One region of the Rhizobium sp. Root491 genome, then DNA from elsewhere that is predicted to be linked to it. Evidence: predicted binding sites of a transcription regulator. Region 1 holds the regulator's gene; each other region holds the start of a gene.
What was found. Region 1 encodes LexA, which represses DNA repair genes until DNA is damaged. Its sites were predicted from a motif close to TGTTCNNNNTGTGTTCNG; they were not measured.
Positions count from the first base shown of each region.

Region 2: a site for LexA is predicted at 1,095-1,112, ahead of ASD46_RS05720 (2'-5' RNA ligase family protein). Genes of this name have one in related genera too.
Region 3: a site for LexA is predicted at 2,361-2,378, ahead of ASD46_RS18105 (ATP-dependent helicase). Genes of this name have one in related genera too.

Region 1 is NZ_LMFF01000001.1:55,863-60,117, reverse strand. It holds gene ASD46_RS00305 (glutathione S-transferase family protein) at 11-694, opposite strand; gene lexA (transcriptional repressor LexA) at 1,134-1,856, opposite strand; gene ASD46_RS00295 (VOC family protein) at 2,068-2,949, shown strand; gene kdsA (3-deoxy-8-phosphooctulonate synthase) at 2,949-3,794, shown strand; gene eno (phosphopyruvate hydratase) at 3,942-4,255, shown strand, end outside.
Region 2 is NZ_LMFF01000001.1:1,153,978-1,158,232, forward strand. It holds gene guaA (glutamine-hydrolyzing GMP synthase) at 1-1,068, shown strand, start outside; gene ASD46_RS05720 (2'-5' RNA ligase family protein) at 1,173-1,889, shown strand; gene ASD46_RS27430 (hypothetical protein) at 1,950-2,117, opposite strand; gene ASD46_RS05725 (ArsC family reductase) at 2,329-2,676, shown strand; gene ybaK (Cys-tRNA(Pro) deacylase) at 2,689-3,165, shown strand; gene ASD46_RS05735 (aminopeptidase) at 3,253-4,255, shown strand, end outside.
Region 3 is NZ_LMFF01000015.1:300,598-304,852, forward strand. It holds gene ASD46_RS18105 (ATP-dependent helicase) at 1-2,319, opposite strand, end outside; gene ASD46_RS18110 (carboxymuconolactone decarboxylase family protein) at 2,421-2,831, opposite strand; gene ASD46_RS18115 (efflux RND transporter periplasmic adaptor subunit) at 3,057-4,223, shown strand; gene ASD46_RS18120 (efflux RND transporter permease subunit) at 4,220-4,255, shown strand, end outside.

The DNA.
Region 1 (4,255 bases):
CCAGCTTGGATCATCGGGCCTTGGCGCGCAAATCTTCAGTCAATTCGCCGATCCCGCCAACTTCCTCTTCATGACCAGCGTCGCGCCAGCTCTCCTTCAAACCGGCCTCGTACCATTCTTGCATGGCAGGCAGGGCGAGCAGCCGGTCGCAATAGGCTTTCGCTGCTGGCGAAAGATCCGCGCTGCCATAGGTCTGGAAACGGAATGCAACCGGGCAGAAGAAAGCATCGACCGCCGTGAACTTTTGACCGGCAAGATATGGCCCGCCGAATTTTGTGAGACCCTCGCTCCACAACGCATCGATCCGCTTTATATCGGCTTTAAGCCCGGCATCGCCGCCCCTGGGTTTGACCCGAATGCCCACCGACATGGGATAGAGATTGCGCAGCGAGGAAAAGCCGGCATGCATCTCACTTGCGGCCGAACGCGACCAGGCCCTCGCATGCTTGTCGCTTGCCCAGACACCCTGGTGTCTTTCGGCAAGATATTCGACGATCGAAAGCGTTTCCCAAACCGTCATGCCCTCGTCGACTAGGCAGGGCACCTTGCCTGTCGGCGAAAAGGAGGAGAAGGAGACGCCTTCGCCGAACGGAATGAGCTTTTCATCAAAGGCGATACCGAGCGTGCGCATCAATACCCACGGCCGCAGCGACCATGAAGAATAGTTCTTGTTGGCTATATAAAGATCGTACATGGCGTATCTCCCGGATATGACGCGTATTTCTACACCTGCCAAGCGTTCACGGAATATCGAAAATTATCCATGGCTCCCATAAACGCCGTTGATGAATGGTGATGTGGGGCCGCTGAGAGCGCGCCTTGCGATAAGTCACCCTTTGGTGACGACTAAAACTGACTGCGCAACACGACAGAACAACGTCGCTAAAAAACAGCGGATGGGATCGCTTCGACAATTACAGCGAGCAGCCCATTCGCCACCACGCCTGTAGCGAAACCGAAGCATCTTTATGGAGCAGGAACTTAGTTTGGAAAGGGCAACGCGCACAGGCTGAATGGCGCATATGTTCGTGCACCCGCTAAAGCACGCCACGTTTGGAAACAGCCAAACCATATATAGGCGCCATCTTCACGATGACGCCTATTGTAAAGTGAATACGTTCGGTTTGATAAGATCAATGGTAGCGGCGGATCAGCCCCACCAGTTTGCCCTGAATTTTCACCCGGTCGGGCCCGAAGATACGGGTCTCATAGGCTGGGTTTGCCGCCTCGAGCGCAATGGAGGCTCCCTTGCGGCGGAAGCGCTTCAGCGTGGCTTCCTCGTCATCCACCAGAGCCACAACGATATCCCCGGGATTGGCGGTGTTGCCGTTGCGGATGATGACTGTGTCGCCGTCGAAAATGCCGGCCTCGATCATCGAATCACCCTTGACCTCAAGAGCGTAATGTTCGCCCGTGCCAAGCATGTCTACTGGCACGGCCACATCATGGGTGTTGTTCTGGATGGCGGAAATCGGCACGCCCGCAGCGATGCGGCCCATGACCGGCACGGTGACAGCCCCGCCCAGATCATTGGCCGGCGTCTTGGGGGCAGGGGCCGGTTCCGGCGTCTTGGGCTTGCCAAGGCTGCCTTCGATAACGCTCGGCGAAAAGCCGCGCTGCGGCCTTGCACCCGGCGTATAAGCCTCGGGCAGCTTGATGACTTCCAGCGCCCGGGCTCTATTCGGTAGCCGACGAATGAACCCGCGCTCTTCGAGAGCGGTTATCAGGCGGTGGATGCCGGATTTCGAAGCAAGATCGAGTGCGTCCTTCATTTCATCGAAGGAGGGCGGCACGCCGGACTCTTTCATTCGTTCATGAATGAAGAGAAGCAATTCCTGCTGTTTGCGCGTGAGCATGAGGAAAACACCCTTTAGAATCGTAGTGGAAGTCGCGAAACAAATACAGAACGAACACTATATGTTCCATATGTGTTCTGCAATCCCCTAAAATTTCGTGAAGGTGCCATCTGTTGCTGTGATGATTTGCCTCATAGCACGCAATTGTGCTTTTGTGCGGTCGAAACCGTCCCGGCATGCTCCGGGCGGAAGGCCAGCAGGATACATTTTCATGACGAAACCCTATAGCGTTGACCATCTCGTTTTGCCCGTGGAAGTCATAGGCGTCGCCGTGAAGCGCCTCGTCAGTCTTGGCTTTACGGTTGCGCCGGAGGCTCTGCATCCTTTCGGCACCCAAAATGCCTGCGTATTTTTCGCCGATGGCACCTATCTGGAGCCGCTCGCAATTGCTGATCCGGCTAAATATAATGCGTCAATAGAGAGGGGTGATGTGTTCACTGGCAGGGATGTGGCCTTCCGGCAACGGGACGGGCAGGAGGGTTTTTCGGCTCTTGTCGCCAGGACTGAAGACGCCTTGGTTGACCATGAGCGGTTTCGGGCAGCCGGCCTTTCGGCGGGCGATGTTTTCGAGTTTTCGCGGCCTGTTCGGATGCCGGATGGCTCGCAAGGCGAGGCGGCGTTCCGGCTTGCTTTTGCTGCAAGCGGGGCGGCCGCGGATTTCTTTTTGTTCAGTTGTCAACGGGTTCAAGCCCTTCCGGGCGATCGCACCATGCTGGAGCGCCACGCCAATGGTGTCACCGGCCTGAGTGAAATCGTCCTGTTTTCCGGCGGCAATATGAAGGTGGCGGGCCTGATCGAGACAGTGTTTGGCTGTGAAGGCAAAAGGTCTCCGGGCGGTGATATTGTTTTTGCGACCGGCAATGCCAGCATCAGATTGACCGGAAAACCGCCTTTCGGCGGGCAGGCCCTGAGTGCTCAGGATGGCAACGAAGGCGGATTGCGCGGCGCGGGCATCGTCTTTTCGTCACACGATCTTGCCGTGACAGAGGCGGTGCTTGCTGCTAATGGCGTGTCCTGCGCAAAAGCGGACGGCCGTCTGGTAGTGCCCGCGGCACCCGGTCAGGGCGTTGCCTTCGCCTTCGAGGAAAAATGATGAGCGTTACGAACAATCTTAAAGTCACTGCCGGCGACGGCGCCAGCAAGGTTTCCTTCTCGAATACCGAGCGGTTTTCGCTGATTGCCGGTCCGTGCCAGATGGAAAGCCGCGAACATGCCTTCATGATCGCTGGCGTCCTGAAGGAGCTTTGCGACAAGCTGGGAATAGGGCTTGTCTACAAGTCCTCTTTCGACAAGGCGAACCGCACTTCGCTTTCCGGAAAACGCGGCATCGGCCTGGATAACGCGATGCAGGTTTTTACCGATCTCAAAAAGGAATTCGGTTTTCCTGTTCTGACCGACATCCACACGGAAGAGCAATGCGCCATCGTTTCCGAGGTAGTGGACGTGCTGCAGATTCCGGCGTTCCTCAGCCGCCAGACCGATCTTCTCGTTGCCGCCGCCAAGACCGGCCGCGTCATCAACGTCAAGAAAGGCCAGTTTCTGGCGCCCTGGGACATGAAGAACGTGCTCGCCAAGCTCAATGAGAGCGGCAATCCGAATGTGATGTTGTGCGAGCGCGGCGCGTCCTTCGGTTACAACACGCTGGTTTCCGACATGCGCTCTTTGCCGATCATGGCAGCGCTCGGCGCACCTGTCGTGTTCGATGCCACCCATTCGGTGCAGCAGCCGGGCGGGCAGGGCGGCTCCACAGGTGGCCAGCGCGAATTCGTCGAGACGTTGGCGCGTGCGGCCGTTGCGGTTGGCGTGGCTGGTCTCTTCATCGAGACCCATGAGGATCCGGACAATGCGCCGTCAGACGGCCCTAACATGGTCCACCTGAAGGACATGCCGAAACTGCTCGAAAAGCTTCTGGCTTTCGACACGATTACGAAAGCCTGAGCGGCTGACCGTGACGGCGGGCACTTTTGTGCCAATCGATTTTAATGGCGGGCGGGCCGTTTCCGCTGCCCACCGTCATTGTAATTTCTTCGCCATCGTCTAAGACAGGCGACGGAAAATATCTGTTCCATTCCCAAGGGAGAGACCATGACTGCCATTACCGATATCATCGCGCGCGAAATTCTCGACAGCCGCGGCAATCCGACCGTTGAAGTCGACGTTTATCTCGAAGACGGCTCCATGGGCCGTGCCGCCGTTCCCTCCGGCGCCTCCACCGGCGCGCATGAGGCGGTTGAACTGCGCGATGGCGGCAAGCGTTATCTCGGCAAGGGCGTGGAAAAGGCGGTCGAAGCCGTCAATACGGAAATCTTCGACGCGATTGGCGGTTTCGACGCTGAAAACCAGATCCAGATCGACCAGATGATGATCGCGCTCGACGGCACGCCGAACAAGTCGCGCAT
Region 2 (4,255 bases), 1.1 Mb from region 1:
TACACCACCATGTTCCACCCGGAAGTGGTGCATACGCCAGATGGCGGCAAGCTGCTCTCCAACTTCGTGCACAAGATCGTCGGTCTCAAATCCGATTGGACGATGGCAGCCTATCGCGCCGAGATGATCCGCAAGATCCGCGATCAGGTCGGCACCGGGCGCGTGCTCTGCGCACTCTCCGGCGGCGTCGATTCCTCGGTTGCGGCGATCCTCATCCATGAGGCGATCGGTGACCAGCTGACCTGCGTTTACGTCGACCACGGTCTGATGCGGCTTGGCGAAAGCGAGCAGGTCGTCGGCATGTTCCGCGACCATTACAATATTCCGCTGGTACATGTGGATGCCGCAGACATGTTCCTGGGCCAGCTTTCTGGCGTCTCCGACCCGGAAGTGAAGCGCAAGACTATCGGCCGTTTGTTCATTGAGGTCTTCGAGGCGGAAGCTGCCAAGATCGCAGCAGACGGCAAGGGTGCTCCGAATTTCCTCGCGCAGGGCACGCTTTACCCTGACGTCATCGAGAGCGTTTCCTTCTCCGGCGGTCCTTCCGTCACCATCAAGAGCCACCACAATGTCGGTGGCCTTCCCGAGCGCATGAACATGCAGCTGGTGGAGCCGCTGCGCGAGCTCTTCAAGGACGAGGTGCGTGCGCTTGGCCGTGAACTTGGCCTGCCGGAAAGCTTCATCGGGCGCCATCCCTTCCCCGGCCCGGGTCTGGCGATCCGTTGCCCCGGTGCGGTCACCCGCGAGAAGCTCGATATTCTGCGCAAGGCAGATGCGATCTATCTCGACGAAATCCGCAAGGCGGGTCTTTACGACACCATCTGGCAGGCCTTCGCAGTGCTCCTGCCGGTGCAGACCGTGGGCGTCATGGGTGACTACCGCACCTATGACTTCGTCTGTGCGCTCCGCGCTGTGACCTCCGTGGATGGCATGACGGCGGATTTCTACCCCTACGACATGAATTTCCTCGGCCGCGCCGCGACCCGCATCATCAACGAAGTCCGGGGCATCAACCGTGTCGTCTATGACGTGACGAGCAAGCCGCCCGGCACGATCGAGTGGGAATAAAACGAAGGCGGAGCAATTCCGCCTTTTGTTCCTCTTTTGTTCTTTATTTTATCACCGCGCAATGATAGGTTTCCGGCCTTGGTATAAGGCTGTGGAGCATCGTCATGGAGTGCGAGTTGGCGGACGAAAGAGCCTTAAGGCAGCTTTGTTTTGATGGGCTGGAGCCGCAGAAAATACGGCGCATCAATCCGCGCTTTCGAAACAAGCTCCTGCTACTGCTGAAGCCACCACGGCAATTGGCGGAAAGAATTTTTATCGATGCATCGCATCATGCCAAGGGTCGGACAACCCGCGAGGCATATCCCGCCGAGCTTCTGCACATAACCCTGCTGTGTTTGGGATGTTTCGAGACAATCCCTCACGGACTGACAAGCAGGCTGAAGGCGGCAATGGGTGCGGTAAACGCGCGGCCTGTTCCGGTCACCCTGGACGCAAGCGCGCTTTTCGGCAATCGCAATAGTCTGGTGCTGCGAAACGGTGGTGATCTGCCGGAGATCAACGCTCTGGTGAAGCTGCTGCAACGCGCGCTTCGACAGGCAAACCTTCCCTATATCGCGGCACCATCTTACACGCCGCATATCACGATGATTTATGGCTGCGGGAAGATAGAGCCGATGCCGGCCGGAAAACCCTATAGCTGGCTTGCGGGTAATTTCGAGCTTGTTTTCAGCCATAATGGCGAAACGCGACATGAGTCCCTTGGACGCTTCGCACTTTCCGCAAAAGCAGATCGTTATGAGCCGCTCGAAAGCCAGCTGCATTTACCGGATAAACTGATCGGTCCGAGAAAACGGCCGAACCGAAAGCAGGCGGAACGCTAAGGCCCGCCAACATATACGCACGAGCGAGGCGATGTCGCCTCGCTGCAAACGATAATCAGCTTAGAGCTGAACCTTGTCGAAAGCCTTGCCGTCGATGCCAAGCGCTTCGAGGTCGGCGCGGGCCGGCTTGCGATGCGCGCGAACAGCGGCCGAAACCGAAAGTGCGGCACCGAGAACGGCGAAAGTTTCGCCAAAGAAGTTACGCGATGTCTTTGCAACCTGACGCATTTTTCTCTCCATCTTTGATGCCCAGATAATGGGCATTTTTGGCCTCTGCTACAACTCATGATGTAGCAGGGAAGCCATGCAGCTTTGCTCGCGCTCGTTTGGATGTCAGACACTGCATTTTTGCATGGCTAGAATTCCGTGCTTCAGGCTGCGGGTTGAATACGGCGCATTATTTGTTATGCCGGAAGTTCAAGACAAAGAGGCAGGCAACATGACGGTCACCATTTACGGCATCAAGAACTGCGACACGATGAAAAAGGCCAGAAGCTGGCTGGAGGCCAACGGTGTCGACTATTCTTTCCATGACTACAAGACGGCTGGCATCGACCAGGCCCATCTCGAAACATGGTGCGATGCCGCGGGCTGGGAAACGGTTCTGAACCGGGCCGGCACTACCTTCAAAAAACTGGACGATAGCCAGAAAGCCGATCTTACCCGCGAAAAGGCCATTGGCCTGATGCTGGAGCAGCCCTCCATGATCAAGCGACCGGTGCTGGAGGCAAAGGAGACGATAACCGTCGGCTTCAAGCCGGAAACCTATCAGTCCCTCTTTGCGTGAGCGCAGGCCACCATGTCCAAGACAACCCGCGCTACCCAGATGCTGACCAAGGCCGATGTGAACTTCACCACAGTTACCTATGACTACGACCCGAATGCCGACCGGATCGGCCTGCAGGCGGCCGAAGCTATCGGCGAACCGCCACATCTGGTTCTGAAAACACTGATGGCCGAGCTGGATGGCAAGCCGGTCTGCGTCGTCGTCCCGTCCGACCGGGAAGTGAGCATGAAGAAGCTCGCCGCCGCCTTCGGGGGGAAATCTGCCAGCATGATGAAGCCCGCCGATGCGGAGCGGGCAACCGGTTATCATGTGGGCGGCATCAGCCCTTTTGGACAGAAAAAACAGGTTCCGACCGCCATAGAGACTGGGGCCATGACCCATTCCTATGTCTACATGAATGGTGGCCAGCGCGGTTTGCAGGTAAGGCTTTCCCCCGGCGACGCGCAGGCGGCGCTGAAAGCCGTTGTCGCACCTTTGGTGGCCGATTGACGTCTCGACACAGCTTTGAAAGCATTTGGCTTTCGAAGCGAATGGGCTATGGTCGGCGCCTCCGATTGAAATATACGAAGGCAGATCATGACTGTTTCCCCCATCGATCCCGTCAAACTCGAGAAACTGGCTGAAGTCGCCGTCAAGGTCGGCCTGCAATTGCAGAAGGATCAGGATCTGGTGATCACCGCTCCGCTGGCCGCGTTGCCGCTGGTGCGGTTTTTGACCAAACACGCCTATCTTGCCGGCGGCGGGCTGGTCACCACCTTCTACTCCGACGAGGAAACCACGCTTTCCCGCTACCGCCACGCCAGCGACGCCAATTTCGACCGGGCTTCCGGCTGGCTCTATGACGGCATGGCCAAGGCCTATGCCAATGGCGCGGCGCGGCTTGCGATTGCCGGCGACAACCCCATGCTGCTGGCCGAACAGGATCCCGCCAAGGTGGCGCGCGCCAACAAGGCCAATTCCACGGCCTATAAGCCGGCGCTTGAGAAGATTTCCAACTTCGATATCAACTGGAACATCATCTCCTATCCAAACCCGTCCTGGGCAAAACAGGTCTTTCCCGGTGTGACGGAAGACGAAGCGGTTCGCAAGCTCGCGGACGCCATCTTCGCCGCTTCGCGGGTAGATCTCGCCGATCCGGTCGCGGCATGGGCGGAGCATAACGCCAATCTCGCCAAGCGTTCGGCATGGCTGAACGGTGAACGTTTCTCGTCGCTGCATTTCACCGGTCCCGGCACGGACGTGAAAATCGGCCTGGCGGACGGCCACGAATGGCATGGGGGGGCCTCAACCGCCAAGAACGGTGTCACCTGCAACCCGAACATTCCGACGGAAGAAGTGTTCACCACACCGCATGCGCTGCGGGTGGATGGTTACGTGTCCAGCACCAAGCCGCTTTCACATCAGGGAACGCTGATCGACGATATCCAGGTGAAGTTCGAAGGCGGCCGCATCGTGGAAGCCAAGGCTTCGAAGGGCGAAGCCGTGCTGAACAAGGTGCTCGATACCGACGAGGGTGCGCGGCGTCTGGGTGAAGTGGCACTGGTGCCGCATTCCTCGCCGATTTCGGCAAGTGGCATCC
Region 3 (4,255 bases), on a different contig from region 1:
AACCGATTTGGCCACCAGTTCGCCGTCGATCGTGCGGGCGCGGGGCCCGCTTTCGCCATAACCAATCCGCTCGACCGCATGGCCGGAGCGTGTGCCCCAGTTATCGCGGGTCGCGTCGGACTTGTTGGCCTGGGCACGTTTCCAGCCGGGGGTGGAGTAGTTGTTGGCGAAGGGCTCCGCCTTGTCGAAACGGGACTGGCCATAACCGCCGCGTCCGCCGTAACCACCGTAATTGCTGTCGGATGCCGCGACATCCACGTGCGCTGGCGGCAGTTCATCGAGAAAACGCGAGGGCAGGGTGGATTGCCACAGACCATGGATACGCCGGTTCGATACGAACCAGATATGGCATAGCTTCTTGGCGCGGGTGATGCCGACATAGGCTAGACGACGTTCTTCCTCCAGACCGGAGCGGCCGCCTTCGTCCAGCGCCCGCTGGTGCGGGAACAGACCTTCTTCCCAACCGGGAAGGAAGACGGTGTCGAATTCCAGCCCCTTGGCGGAATGCAGCGTCATGATGGAGACGGCATCGAGATTTTCGTTCTGCTCGGCATCCATGACGAGCGCGACATGCTCGAGGAAACCGCGCAGGCTCTCGAAGGCCTCCATCGAGCGGATGAGTTCCTTCAGGTTTTCCAGTCGGCCGGGCGCTTCCGCCGTCTTGTCGGCCTGCCACATGGCAGTATAGCCGCTTTCGTCCAGGATCTGCTCGGCAAGCGTGGTGTGTTCGGTGTTTTCCAGAAGCCCCTGCCAGCGGCGGAAATCCTGCACCACGTCGAACAGCGCCTTGCGCGCTTTCGGTTTCAGCTCGTCGGTCTCGATGATGTCGGTCGCTGCCGCCAGCATCGGAATGTCGCGCGCGCGGGCGTAATCATGCAGATTGCGGATGGTCGTGTCGCCCAGGCCGCGCTTGGGGGTGTTGACAATGCGCTCGAAGGCCAGATCGTCGGCCGGCTGGCAGACAAGGCGAAAATAGGCCATGGCATCGCGGATTTCGAGACGCTCGTAGAAGCGCGGACCGCCGATGACGCGGTAATTGAGGCCAAGCGTGACGAAACGGTCTTCGAACTCGCGCATCTGGAAGGAGGCGCGAACGAGAATGGCCATGTCGTTCAGCTTGTGGTTCTTGCGCTGAAGCTGCTCGATTTCTTCACCGACGGCGCGGGCTTCCTCTTCGGAATCCCAGGCCGCATGCACCACGACCTTCTCATCGTCGGGGCTGCTGCGCTCGGTGAACAGGGTCTTGCCGAGACGCCCTTCATTATGGGCGATCAGATGGCCGGCGGTGCCGAGAATATGCTCGGTGGAGCGGTAGTTGCGCTCCAGCTTGATGACCTTGGCACCGGGAAAATCCTTGTCGAAGCGCAGGATGTTGTCCACTTCGGCGCCGCGCCAGCCATAGATCGACTGGTCGTCGTCGCCGACGCAGCAGACGTTTTGCGGCTCGCCTTTGGGGCGCTGGGCAAGAAGCCTGAGCCACATATATTGCGCCGTATTGGTGTCCTGATACTCGTCCACCAGAATGTAGCGGAATTTCTGGTGGTACTCCTTCAGAATATCGGGATTGCGACGGAAGATGCTGATGGGGTGCAGCAGAAGATCGCCGAAATCGCAGGCGTTCAGCGTTTTCAGCCGGTTCTGATAGGCCGTGTAAAGTTCGCGGCCCTTGCCATTGGCAAAGGCGCGGGAATCGCCCTCGGGAATATCCGGCGGCGTCAGCCCCTTGTTCTTCCAGCCGTCAATCATGCCGGCGAATTGTTTGGCCGGCCAGCGCTTGTCATCAAGACCTTCGGCCTGGATAAGCTGTTTGATCAGCCGCACCACATCGTCGGTGTCGAGAATGGTGAAATCAGACTTCAGGCCGATGAGTTCGGCATGGCGACGCAAGAGCTTGACACCGATGGAGTGGAAGGTGCCGAGCCAGGGCATGCCCTCAACCGCGCCGCCGACCAGAACGCCAATACGTTCCTTCATCTCGCGCGCGGCCTTGTTGGTGAAGGTCACGGCCAGAATCTGGCTGGGATAGGCGCGTCCGGTCGCCAGAATATGGGCGATGCGGGTGGTGAGAACGCGGGTCTTGCCGGTGCCGGCGCCCGCAAGCACCAGAACCGCGCCGTCCAGTGTCTCCACGGCTTCGCGCTGTTCCGGGTTAAGACCGGACAGATAGTCGGGCGTGGGCCGGGCCTGATCGCGTGCCGCCATGGCGCGCGCGGCAATGCCAAGCCCGCCGGCGTTGCCTGCATCGGCATTGTTCGTCGCCTTGCGCGGCGCCTCAGGTTCTTCGTCGAAGAACGGCATATCGTCAAAACTGTTGCTCATGCGGCCCAATGTAGTGATTCGGGATATAAAGGCTAGAACCGTGTTCTGCTTTTATTCCGGTATCATCCGTCAAAACGCCTATTCCAAGACGTTTTTTCGTCTCAGGCCCGCCTGTCGGCATCAAAAGCCGCGTCCACCGGCAATTGCAGCGCCACGGCCAGTTGGTTGGCCTTGGCGGCAACGGCGATGACCCGCATGAGATCGGCATGCTGTTCGCCCGTCATGCCCTTGGCTTTTGCAGCCGCGGTATGGGAGTGGGCGCAGTAGGAGCAGCCATTGGTGACGGAAACGGCGATATAAAGCATTTCCTTCACCAGCGGATCGAGCGCTGAAGGTGTGGCCATCACCGCCTTGACCTCGGCCCAGGTCTTTTCCAGAAGATCGGGGTCGAAGGCGAGGTAGAGCCACATATTGTTGATGAAATCCGATTTCCGCGTTGTGCGGATATCGTCGAACACAGCCTTGACGCGCGGGTTTGCTTCAGGATTTTCGGCTTTCGTTACGGTGCTCATGCATTCCTCCGGTCATGGCTATTTCAGCTGCAGATTACCGGATTGGCGAATGTTTGCGACAGAAATGGCCGTCAGTGCGCTTTCGACGACAATTCATCACAAATTACAATTATGTAAGGAACGGATTTGTGCGTTGCCTTCGTTAAGGCATGCGGGAATACTTCTACCGTTCCGAAAAGCTCTTTTCGGGGCGGGTTTATGCTGTGCGGATAATCGGAGAATTGTATGCGGGTGTGGAAACAGGTGGGTGTCTGTCTTGCTGTGGCGGGAGCAGGACTCTGTCTTTGGGGGCTTTATTCACCCGAAGCGCGGAATCTGCTCGCGGGTATCGGCATCGGCAAAACACCTGTTGGCGCGGTCGAGGTTGCCGCATCCGGTGCCAGAACACCCGGTTCGTCATCCGGCCAAAATGCCGGCGCCGCACGCCGCGATGGCAATGCGACCCTGGTGGCGATGGCCCCGGTCAAGCAGGGCACGGTCAATGACAGGCTGAACGCCATCGGCAGTGGCGAGGCCATCCAGTCGGTCGTCGTCATGCCGCAGACATCAGGCACGCTTTCGGAAATCCGCATTTCATCCGGCGCCCGCGTCGTAAAGGGGCAGGTGCTCGCGCGGCTCGATGACGAGGAGCAGGTGATCGAGCGGGACAAGGCGCAGGTTGCGCTACGCAGCGCCGTCGAAAAATCGAGTTCCTACAGTAACCTGAAATCCGTATCCCGCCTTGATGTGCTGGATGCGCAGATTGCCGAGGAAGCCGCCAAGCTTGCACTGAGCACCGCCGAGCTGAACCTCAGGCGCCGCGACATCGTCGCACCGATTGAGGGTGTTGTCGGGATCGTGGCCGCCAATATCGGCGACAATGTCACCACGCAATCAACGATCGTCGGCATTGATGACCGTTCTCAAATTCTGGTCAATTTCTGGGCGCCGGAACGGTTCGTCACTGCAATTACCGTCGGAATGCCTGTAGAGGCCACCTCGATTTCACGCCCCGGCGAGACGTTCAAGGGTGAGGTCGAGGCCGTCGACAACCGTGTCGACGCCGCAAGCCGTACCATCCGCATCCGGGCACGGTTTGCTAACGACAAGGATGAGCTTCGGGCCGGTATGTCCTTCGGCGTTACCATGCGTTTTGCCGGAGAGACCTATGCCTCCGTCGATCCGCTGGCCGTGCAGTGGGATGCCGAAGGTTCCTATGTCTGGCGCGTGACCGACAATAAATCGGCCAAGGTGCGTGTGCAGATCGTGCAGCGTAACCCCGACGCCGTTCTCGTGAAAGCGGAACTGGCGGAAGGCGATCAGGTCGTGACCGAAGGATTGCAGCGGGTGCGGGAAGGTGGTGCCGTCCGTGTCGCAAGCCAGCCGAAGCCCGAGGAGGTTGCTAGCCAATGACGACTCAGTCGCCTTCGGGTCAGGATTCCAAG